3 linked regions of the Dyadobacter chenhuakuii genome follow. The protein of the gene in region 3 interacts with the protein of the main gene of each other region in a pairwise test. Links are inferred from orthologs where the notes say so. Each region holds a gene or a part of one and is shown on either strand. Other genes may lie near its edges. The genes, in order: NFI80_RS19965, dnaE and NFI80_RS23275.

Region 1 (3,149 bases), 760 kb from region 3 along the record:
TTGCCTCCCTAACCTGAGTTCCAAGCAAGATCTGAATCAAGGACAATGTGATTACTACTACGCCAATCCCACCGATTGCCTTCTTGCTCGACTCTTTCAACTGTAAAATATTGCCAGCATAAGCCGACCAGGTGTAGAGAAACAAAAGCAGAAAAACAATCACAATGGCTAACAGCATATGGAGCGTTACAACCACCGGCAACAATTCAAAGGACACAACTTTGGCACCCAGCCACCCCTGAAATCCTACCAGAATGAACGCTGACAAACTGTAATAGAAGATTCGCTTGTTTCCGGATTTAAGGAAAGGTATGGAGGCTAATAGTGTCAGGAAGATCATTACCCCTGTGAAAGCGCCCAGAAGTCTGTTTACGTATTCAATCCATGTTTTAACCGGATTAAATTCAATCTCTCCTTTTAGCTTAGCGCCGTAAATTTCCTTGTAGTTGGCCGGTAATTGCGAAATTTCAGTCGGCGGAACCCATCGTCCGAAGCAACGCGGCCAATCCGGACAACCCATTCCAGCGCCCGTGCTCCTCACTACCCCACCCGCTATAATAAGAAAATAGAGTACAATGACAGTATTCAAGGCCAACCGACGGAACCGTCGGTTGGCCTTGATATCAATGTGCGTTGAACTGATCATTATAATTTTGTGACTCAATCGCCTTTTCTGTGGCTATCAGTTCATTCTCATGCGGGAAGTTGGATTCCAATGTTTGAGAATATGGTACGTTTTGCGGAATGAAATCTTCCTTAGCGCCCGGCTTGCTGTAATCGTAAGACCAGCGGTAAACTGCGGGGATCTCTCCAACCCAGTTTCCGTGACCAGGATTAATTGGTGTAGTCCATTCCAATGTGTTTGATCTCCATGGATTTTGAGGAGCTCTCTTCCCTTTGAAAATGCTGTAAAAGAAGTTCCAAAGGAAAATGAACTGCGCAAGGAATGACAAGATGGCTGCGATAGATATGAACATGTTCATGTCCATAAACTTATGCGTGAAGTCGTAGCTGGTGAACTGGTAATATCTGCGCGGGAAACCTGCGATACCCACATAGTGCATTGGAATAAATACAAGATAAATACCAATGAATGTCAACCAGAAGTGAATCTGACCCAAAGTCGTATTCATCATTCTGCCAAACATTTTAGGGAACCAGTGATAAACCCCTGCGAAAAGTCCAAAGGCAGATGCAGCTCCCATTACAAGGTGGAAGTGGGCTACTACAAAGTAAGTATCGTGAAGTTGAATGTCAAGCGCACTGTTTCCAAGGATAATCCCCGTCAAACCACCAGATACGAACAGCGAAACAAGACCGATCGAGAACAACATTCCAGGTGTGAAAACAATGTTTCCTTTCCACAGCGTGGTAATGTAGTTAAATCCTTTCACAGCAGATGGAACCGCAATGATCAATGTAAGGAACATAAATACGGATCCAAGGAATGGATTCATACCTGTTACAAACATATGGTGAGCCCATACGATAAATGCAAGGAATGCAATACCCAACATGGATGCAATCATCGCACGGTAACCGAAGATAGGCTTACGTGCGTTGGTTGCAATAACTTCGGAGGTGATACCAAGTCCTGGCAATAGTACAATGTAAACCTCAGGGTGACCCAGGAACCAGAACAAATGCTGGAACAAAATCGGGCTACCACCTACATTAGGAAGCGCTTCACCATTGATATAGATATCTGAAAGATAAAAGCTTGTACCGAAGTGACGGTCGAAAATCAGAAGCAATACAGATGACAAAAGAACAGGAAAGGAAATCAGACCCAAAACCGCTGTGATAAGGAAGGACCAGATCGTTAGTGGAAGACGGTCGAACGACATTCCTCTTGTACGCAAGTTGATAACCGTAGTAATGTAGTTGATCCCACCCAAAAGCTGAGATACAATAAAAAATGCCATACTAGCCAACCAAAGCGTCATACCCATTCCTGAGCCTGGGTGTGCCTGTGGCAGTGCGCTCAATGGTGGATAAATTACCCAACCACCTGCTGCTGGCCCTGCTTGTAAGAACAATGACGCAAACATGATAACACTGGCCAGGAAGAAAAACCAGTAAGACAACATGTTCATGAAACCAGACGCCATATCGCGTGCGCCGATTTGCAAAGGAATCAAGAAGTTACTGAATGTTCCGCTCAGACCGGCAGTCAATACAAAGAATACCATGATGGTCCCGTGCATTGTAACCAAGGCGAGATAAAAATTAGGATCCAATTTACCAGCATCACTGATCCATCCGCCCAAGACAGGTTTTAGCCAGGAAAGATTAGAATCCGGCAAACCCAATTGAATACGAAAAATCACTGACATGGAAATCCCGATCACCGCCCACAAAATCCCGGTGATCAAATATTGCTTCGCTATAACTTTGTGGTCTTCACAAAATATATATTTCTGCCAAAAGTTTTGTGCTTCATGGTGGTGTTCATGCTCAGTTTCGTGGTGATGAGCTGTTTCCAATCCTTCAATAGCTGACATATACTTTTAATGTATTTAAATTAACAAATTAGCGTAGACTTGTACTTGTTCCTGCTCCTCCTGTCGAAGTTGCTGAACTATCAGCAGGAGTTGCCGCTTCGGCTGGCACATATTTCATCGCCTTCGCTTTCAAATTCTCTGGCACTTTCGCAAGATATTCAGGGTAAGTTTGAAGGAAAGTTGCTTGCTCAGCACACCACTTCTTATAAGACGCTTCGTCTTCAACTATCAATCGCATTTTCATTGAAAAGTGTCCCTGACCGCAAACCTCAGTACATGCTATTTCGTAATCAAAATTAGCATTGCCGGTTTCAGCGCGCATATCAGCTGTTGTCTTGTCCGCCACGAACCAGAATTTCGTCGGCATACCTGGAACAGCATCCATTTTCACACGCATGTGAGGGATAAATACACTGTGCAAAACATCCCTGGCGCGTATTTTAAGCAGCACTGGACGATTTACAGGAATGTGCATTTCACTTGGATTGGTGAAATCATCAAAAGAATTCTCATCAGAAAGATCTATACCAACCTCATTTTGAGAATCGATCAATTTATAGTTATAGTCTCCCAATTTATTATCGCTCATCCCAGCATAACGTGCAATCCAGTTGAATTGCTTGCCTGTGATTTCAATCACTTCCG
Region 2 (4,367 bases), 4.3 Mb from region 3 along the record:
AATTGTTCTACAACCGGTCCGATCATTTTACAAGGACCGCACCATTCAGCCCAAAAGTCAACAAGTACTGGTTTATCTCCCTGGATGAGATCTTCAAAGGTGCTATCGGTAATTTCAAGTGCTTTTCCCATGTCGAAAAAATGTCTAATGTTTTTTTATAAATCTGATATAATAAGGATTATAAGTCACTAAAAGTTCCTGATTCTCCCTGCATCAGGTTAGTTTAAAAAGAATTTTACCCCATGAAATCCATTGAGCACTTTGAACAGTTCATTCGTAGGCGCAACCCGGTAACCGCGCGACACCATTTCCACTTCCAAATGCGTTTCAGGATCTACAACGGTCATATTTACCGCGCACGCACCGGGGTGATTACCAAAGGTTTCGTTAAGCAAATGAATAAACTGCGCGTCAATCTGATCCAAAGTCAGGTTTATACGGATCTTGCGGCACATCTTCTCACGGATTTCGGTCAGCAGCTGGATCTGAGAAATTTTAAACTCAAACTGATCTTCCTGTTTCCAGCGGTTCTGCACCTTGCCTTTAATGTACAGGAACTGACCAACCTGTAAGTAATTTTTGAAACGAATGTAATCCTCACCACCCAAAAGCATTTCCATCGAGCCGCGGTAATCCTCGATTTTGAAGATCATAAACAAGCTGCCATTCCGCGACATGCGTTCCTGCGCACTCGTTACGATTCCGCCCACATTGATTTCCTTGCCAAAATATTTGGGTGCCCGTTCGTTTTCACCGATCTCCATCACCTTGTCTACCGTGCAGTTACAGAAGTTGTCAAGCTCTACCCTGAATGTATCCAGTGGATGCCCGGAAATATAAAAACCAACCACATCCTGCTCATAACGCAGCTTCGCCAGATCATCCCAAGGCATAACCTCGGCTGCCTTCGGCTTAGACATCAATATTTCATTTCCACCAAATGCACCAAAAAGCGACGACTGTGCCGAGGCCTTTTCTGCATGATAATTATTGGCGTAACGGATCAATTTTTCAATAAATGTTCCTGACTCTCCCGGCTCGGTTGCAAAATACTGCGCACGGTGATATTCCGGAAAACAGTCGAATCCACCTGCATAAGCCAGACTTTCTATCGTCTTCTTATTAACGGTTCGCAGGTTGACGCGAATGATAAAATCAAATATATCTTTAAACGGCCCGTTCTGATTCCTCTCCTCGATGATGGATTCCACGGCCGCGTCGCCGCTTCCCTTCACACCTGCCAGTCCAAAACGGATCTCACTTTTCTTATTTGCATTGAACTGCCTGTCAGACTCATTAATATCCGGCCCTAAAACCTTCAATCCCTGCGCTTTACATTCCTCCATGAAGAATGTGATCTTTTCAATGTTGCCCAGCGAGCTCGTCAATACAGCAGACATGTATTCTGCGGTATAATGCGCTTTCAGATAGGCTGTCTGGTAAGCAACGAAGGCGTAGCATGTCGAGTGGGATTTGTTAAATGCATAAGATGCAAAAGCCTCCCAGTCCGTCCAGATCTTTTCGAGCTTTTTGGTATCCAGGCCTTTCTCCGCGCCGCCTTTCATGAAGTCGCCCTTCATTTTGTTCAGCGTTTCTATCTGCTTCTTACCCATTGCTTTACGCAATGTATCAGCTTGTCCTTTGGTGAATCCGCCCAGCTTTTGGGACAGAAGCATTACTTGCTCCTGGTAAACCGTAATCCCGTATGTATCCGCCAGATACTCTTCCAGTTCCGGTAAATCATATGTTACTTCCTCTAATCCATTTTTACGGCGGATGAAGTTCGGAATGTAGGCGATCGGACCCGGGCGGTATAATGCGTTCATGGCGATCAAGTGCTCGAAACGATCGGGGATCAGGTCGCGCATATATTTTTTCATCCCATCGGATTCAAACTGGAAAATCGCGTTGGTTTCACCTCTCTGGAACAATTCAAACACTTTGGGATCGTCCAGCGGAATGTCGTCGATCACTATATCGACATTATGGTTCTGCTTGATCAGCCGCAATGCTTCCTTAATGATCGTCAGGTTTCGCAGACCCAAAAAGTCCATCTTAATAACCCCCGCATCTTCAATAATCTTCCCCTGATATTGCGTAATCAGGAAGTCGGAATCTTTGGATGTGCTTACGGGAATGATTTCAGTTAAATCACTTGGAGCGATAATGATCCCTGCTGCGTGAATTCCCGTGTTTCGCACAGTTCCTTCCAGCCTTCTTGCTTCTTGTAAAACGCTTGCCTGCAAGTCGTTGCCTAGTGCAATAGCGCGCATTTTCTTCACATTATCCAACTCCTCAGGCGCAATTCCTTCTTTCTTCGTCAAACTCCCCTCTCCTTCCAGCGGCGCTGTAAAGATCCGGTTAAGCGTCATATTATAGGTGGGCTTGTCCGGAACAAGTTTCGCGAGCATATTAGCATCTGCAAGCGGCAGGTCCATCACGCGCGCTACGTCCTTGATCGCCGATTTGGCGGCCATCGTGCCGTATGTTACAATTTGCGCAACCTGGTTATAGCCATATTTTTTAACAACATAATCGATCACTTTCTGACGGCCTTCATCATCGAAATCCGTATCAATATCAGGAAGTGAAATACGGTCAGGATTCAGGAAACGCTCGAAAAGCAGGTCGTACTTGATCGGGTCAATGTTGGTGATCCCGGTGCAATAGGCCACCACGGAGCCGGCTGCCGAACCACGTCCTGGACCAATGAAAACGCCCATTTTGCGGCCTGCGTCAATAAAATCGGCCACGATCAGGAAGTAACCCGGAAAACCCATGTTCCGGATCGTTTGCAGCTCAAAGTTCAGACGGTCCTCTATCTCAGGCGTTATCGTTCCATATTTGAACTTCGCCCCTTCGAATGTAAGGTGTTTGAGATATTCCCACTGGTTTAACACATCGGCCGTAAGCTCCTTTTTACCAAACATTTCCGACAAAGTATGCGTCTTAAATTCTTCGGGAATCGGGAAATTAGGCAGCAGAATATCTTTCCGCAGATCCAGGGCTTTTATTTTATCTACAATTTCATTCGTATTGTCCAGCGACTCGGGCAAGTCGTTGAACAGCTTCATCATTTCGCTGGTGTTTTTGAAATAAAACTGATCATTGAAAAACGCGAAACGCGAGCCTTTCGGAATGCCTTTATCATCGTCAAAATCCTTTGCCGAAGGCGTGCTTTGCTTATCGCCCGTATTGATACACAGCAAGATATCATGCGCATTCCAGTCTTCCTGATCCACATAATGCGAGTCATTGGAGGCGATAATCTTAACATTGTATTTCCTGGCAAATTTGACAAGAACCTGGTTCACAATTAATTGATCGCGGATCTCATGGCGTTGCAATTCCACATAGAAATCTTCTCCGAACAGATCCAGCCACCATTTAAATTCCCTCTCCGCTTCCTCTTCACTCTTTCTTAAAATGGTCTTCGGAATAATAGCTCCAATGCAGCAAGTCGTGGCAATTAATCCCTTATGATACTTGACAATCAGCTCTTTATCAATCCGGGGATACTTGCCATACATTCCCTCTATAAAGCCGAGCGAACACATTTTAACCAGGTTTTTGTATCCCTGTTCGTCTTTTGCCAGCAGCAACTGGTGATGCCGGACGTCCTTTTTATCTTTTGTAAACTGTCGGATATGCCGGTCTTCCACCACATAAAATTCGCATCCTACAATCGGCTTAATTCCCTGCTTATTGCCTTCCGCTACAAATTCGAACACGCCAAACATGTTTCCATGATCCGTGATGGCAACGGCAGGCATATTGTCTTCCTTGGCCTTTTTGAAAAGCTTTTTTATATCCGCCGCACCGTCGAGAAGTGAAAATTGGGTGTGGCAGTGCAAGTGTGAAAATTGCATACGCTAAAATGTAATTTGGAATTGTGGACTAATCAGAAAGGCAGGCACTCAGATTCAGGACTCCGCAGGCTGTTCATATATAACATAATTCATATAATCCGTAAAAGGTTTAAGGATCGAAATGCCTTTTACGACCATTTTTCCAAAGTCCTTGGAAGCCACTTCTTTATCTGTGAAAGTGTGAGAGAAAAAAAGTTGCTTCTGTTTCAGGAGCTCAATCTCAGGATGATCTTTGGCGTAACCTTTTGGCGTCGTTTTCAAAGCCTCGCCTTCGATGTTCGGGTAATAGGCATGAAATTCTTTGTCATGGATAATCTGCTTCAACTCATCCGCATTGTAATCGATCTCCTGACGAAATCTGGCCAGTTGCTCGGGTGTGGTTTCCCACATGCCGCCGCCCAGAAACGTCTTGTTACCTGGCTGTATTTGAAGATAATAGTCGATTTTCCCGGAGCCCTTGCCACCCGGGCCGATGCCCGCACTCAGGTTATTTTTGTA
Region 3 (3,144 bases):
GAGTCCCATTTATTTGTCCATCACAACCGAGCGATTGGCGGGTTATAAGCAGGCTTTGGAGGATTACGGGCTTCCTTTTGATGAATCTTATGTCAAATATTGCTATCACGGCGGCAAAGTAGCCGAGGAAAATGAGGCCGCTGTGCAGGAAATGCTCGAAATGCCCGAGCCGCCCGACGCCATTTTCACAGCCAGCGATCGCCTGACGACGGGTTGTATGTCTGTTTTTCAAAAACACAACATTAAAGTCCCCGAGCAGATCGCCATTGTCGGGTTTACCAACATCAGTGTCGCCGAGCTGCTTAATCCACCTTTGACTGCCGTTGTGCAGCCAGCCATGGAGATGGGCCAGCAGGCGGTGGAGCTGCTGATCAGGCTTATCGAGCATCCGCAAAAAACAGATGTTTTTGAGACGCGATCCCTTAAAACCTCACTCATTATCCGCGAGTCTACGGCAGGAAAATCAGCTATTCAGTAATTTAAATGTTGATATCAAATGATCAGTCTGGCTATCGACGGCGCATTATTCAATTACCGCGTCGCGGGCGTTGCGCTCTTGGATGGAAAAGTGCTTCTGCATAAAACGCCGTCAGACAAGTTTTGGAGCTTGCCCGGCGGCCGCGCTTCGCTTTTCGAGTTTTCTAAGGACACACTGGTTCGGGAAATGCAGGAGGAAACGGGAATGGATGTGGATGTGGGCGAAATGCTTTGGGTTTCGGAAAACTTCTTCGTTTACAATGGCATCAAACATCACGAGCTGGGCTTTTATTACAAAATGGAAATTCCGTCGTTAGCGGATCAAAACGATTTTATTGGCGTGGAAGGCGATGGTGAGCTGTTATTCAAATGGCATCCGGTTGCAGCACTTTCCACTATCAAAATTTATCCGGAGTTTCTGACCACAGAATTGGCACAAAATCCGCTTCGTGTAAAACAATTTGCTTCCGGTTTTATAGATTTGGACAAAGCCTGATCATTAAGGCTTATTTTCCAATCGATTTACAGATTTTTTATGTTAGTCAAGGCCGGTCTCCGCTCCAAACTTCCATGCGTTGGAGCCACAATTTTTACCAAAATGTCCAGGCTGGCCGAGGAGCATCGGGCGATTAATCTGGCGCAGGGTTTTCCGGAATTTGATTGTGCGCCGGAACTGCAAAAGCTTGTGGGTAAATACATTGCGGAAGGCAAAAATCAATATGCGCCCATGGCTGGCGTCATCTCTTTGCGCGAGGCAATCGCCCAAAAAGTGTTCGCCGCAACCGGCAACGAATATCATCCCGAAACAGAAATCACAATCACCAGCGGCGCAACCGAAGCATTATATGTAGCCTTGTCGACGGTCGTGCACCCGGGCGATGAGGTGATCGTTTTTGAACCTGCTTATGATAGTTACGTTCCGGCAATCGAGCTGAACGGCGGCATTCCGGTTTTTGTAACATTGCATCCGCAATACGAAGCCATTGACTGGCAGGATGTTAAATCAAAAATTAGCCCGAATACAAAAGCGATTGTCATCAACACGCCGCATAACCCAACGGGAAATGTCTGGAAACTGGCTGATTTGCAACAGCTTGCAGACATTGCCGAAAAACATGATCTAATGGTGATCAGCGATGAAGTGTATGAGCACATTATCTTCGACGGCCGGGCGCACATCTCCACGGCTTCGATTCCTGCGCTGGCGGAACGGACTTTCCTGTGCGGCTCTTTTGGCAAAACATTTCACACCACGGGCTGGAAAATAGGTTATTGCCTCGCACCAAAAGCATTGACAACGGAATTCAGAAAAATTCATCAGTTCCTGGTTTTCAGCGTGGTAGCGCCAATTCAGTTTGCTATGGCGGAATATCTGGAAAATCCCGAGCATTATCTGAGCCTTTCGGCTTTTTACCAACAAAAAAGAGACCTGTTTAATGATGCTATCCAAGGCATAGGATTCACTTTCCGGCCATCCGAGGGAAGCTTTTTTCAGAATGTTTCATACGAAAATCTGACACAGCAAAATGATCGCGAACTCGCCGAACGGCTTACCATTGAAGCAGGTGTGGCGTCGATCCCGGTTTCTGTTTTTTACAATGAACTGACCAGTTACAAGACGCTGCGCTTTTGTTTTGCCAAAAATGATGATACGCTTTTGAGGGCAGCGGAACTGCTTGGGAAAGTGATTTGGTAAAAAATAAAACAATCTTCCAGAGCACTATTTCTTAAATAAAAGCGCCTTAATCGGGGTGATCTGGGAGATGATTAATGTGGGGATCAGCAAAATGAGGCCGGAGATGACAATGGTGATGACATTGACCATGAAGAAAATAGGCCAGTCAAAGACAATGGGCACAGTGTCCATATAATAATTGACAGGGTCGAGGGCAATGACTTTGAATTGATATTGGATCCAGCAAATAAGCAGCCCTGCAATGTTTCCGATGATGATGCCCTTACGCACCATATGAAGCCCTACGCGGAAAAAAACCATCCGGATCTGTTTATTCGGGCTTCCTAAGGTTTTCAAAAGACCGATCAAAGGTGTCCTTTCCATGATCATGACCAGTAAAATCGAGATCATGTTGAAGCAGGCGACGAAAAGGATCAATGTCAGAAAAACAGCCGTATTGCGATCCAGCAGCAAAAGCCAGTCGAAAATCTGAGGAAAAATACTGGTGACACGTTGCAGATAAATGGACGGAGGGAGCGTCCTTCTGAGCACCGCCGCGACTTCATCCAGTTTGTCAAAATCCTTTAAATACACCTCATAAGTCCCCACGGAATCTTTCCCCCAGCCATTGAGCCGCTGCACGAGACTAATGTCGCCCAGGATCAGGTTGTTGTCAAATTCCTCCATTTGCGTGTCATAAATGCCCACGACGGTCAGCTTTCGCGGGCGTGGAGGATTTTGCATGGAATACATGATCACATTATCACCCGATTTCAGCCGCAGCTGCGTAGCGATTTTATGGCTGATCAGGATTTCCGAAGAATAGCCGTATTTAATTGATGTCGAGTCTTTATTGGTAATTAATTTTCCCGCAATCAGGTTTTGTTTGAATGTTTTCCAGTCATAATCCTGGCCAACCCCTTTGAGTATCACCCCTTTGATCTCGTCGGTCGTTTTAAGGATGCCGGATTTATGCGCAACGCCTTGCCAGC

Evidence for each region.
Region 1: the proteins of NFI80_RS23275 (region 3) and NFI80_RS19965 interact in binary tests that used the Escherichia coli proteins (3 or more experiments, as listed by UniProt). The link is inferred for Dyadobacter chenhuakuii from one-to-one orthologs.
Region 2: the proteins of NFI80_RS23275 (region 3) and dnaE interact in binary tests that used the Escherichia coli proteins (3 or more experiments, as listed by UniProt). The link is inferred for Dyadobacter chenhuakuii from one-to-one orthologs.

Annotation. Positions count from the first base shown.
Region 1 is NZ_CP098805.1:4,785,627-4,788,775, reverse strand. The notes cover bases 65-3,057. They hold NFI80_RS19965 (cytochrome c oxidase subunit I), read right to left. Parts: upstream 2,505-3,057; coding sequence 624-2,504; downstream 65-623. Other genes in these bases: NFI80_RS19960 (cytochrome c oxidase subunit II), read right to left, coding at 2,533-3,057; NFI80_RS19970 (COX15/CtaA family protein), read right to left, coding at 65-646. In the rest of the region: more of NFI80_RS19970, read right to left, coding at 1-64; more of NFI80_RS19960, read right to left, coding at 3,058-3,149. UniProt on the Escherichia coli protein: Cytochrome bo(3) ubiquinol oxidase is the terminal enzyme in the aerobic respiratory chain of E.coli that predominates when cells are grown at high aeration.
Region 2 is NZ_CP098805.1:1,261,502-1,265,868, reverse strand. What follows is about bases 19-4,229. They hold dnaE (DNA polymerase III subunit alpha), read right to left. Parts: upstream 3,870-4,229; coding sequence 219-3,869; downstream 19-218. Other genes in these bases: NFI80_RS05225 (DUF2461 domain-containing protein), read right to left, coding at 3,924-4,229; trxA (thioredoxin), read right to left, coding at 19-131. Outside these bases: more of trxA, read right to left, coding at 1-18; more of NFI80_RS05225, read right to left, coding at 4,230-4,367. UniProt on the Escherichia coli protein: DNA polymerase III is a complex, multichain enzyme responsible for most of the replicative synthesis in bacteria. This DNA polymerase also exhibits 3' to 5' exonuclease activity. The alpha chain is the DNA polymerase catalytic subunit.
Region 3 is NZ_CP098805.1:5,549,594-5,552,737, forward strand. The notes cover bases 105-3,092. They hold NFI80_RS23275 (methionine aminotransferase), read left to right. Parts: upstream 105-1,012; coding sequence 1,013-2,173; downstream 2,174-3,092. Other genes in these bases: NFI80_RS23265 (LacI family DNA-binding transcriptional regulator), read left to right, coding at 105-478; NFI80_RS23270 (NUDIX hydrolase), read left to right, coding at 497-973; NFI80_RS23280 (ABC transporter permease), read right to left, coding at 2,198-3,092. Outside these bases: more of NFI80_RS23265, read left to right, coding at 1-104; more of NFI80_RS23280, read right to left, coding at 3,093-3,144. UniProt on the Escherichia coli protein: Shows aminotransferase activity with methionine and histidine as substrates, and to a lesser extent also with phenylalanine.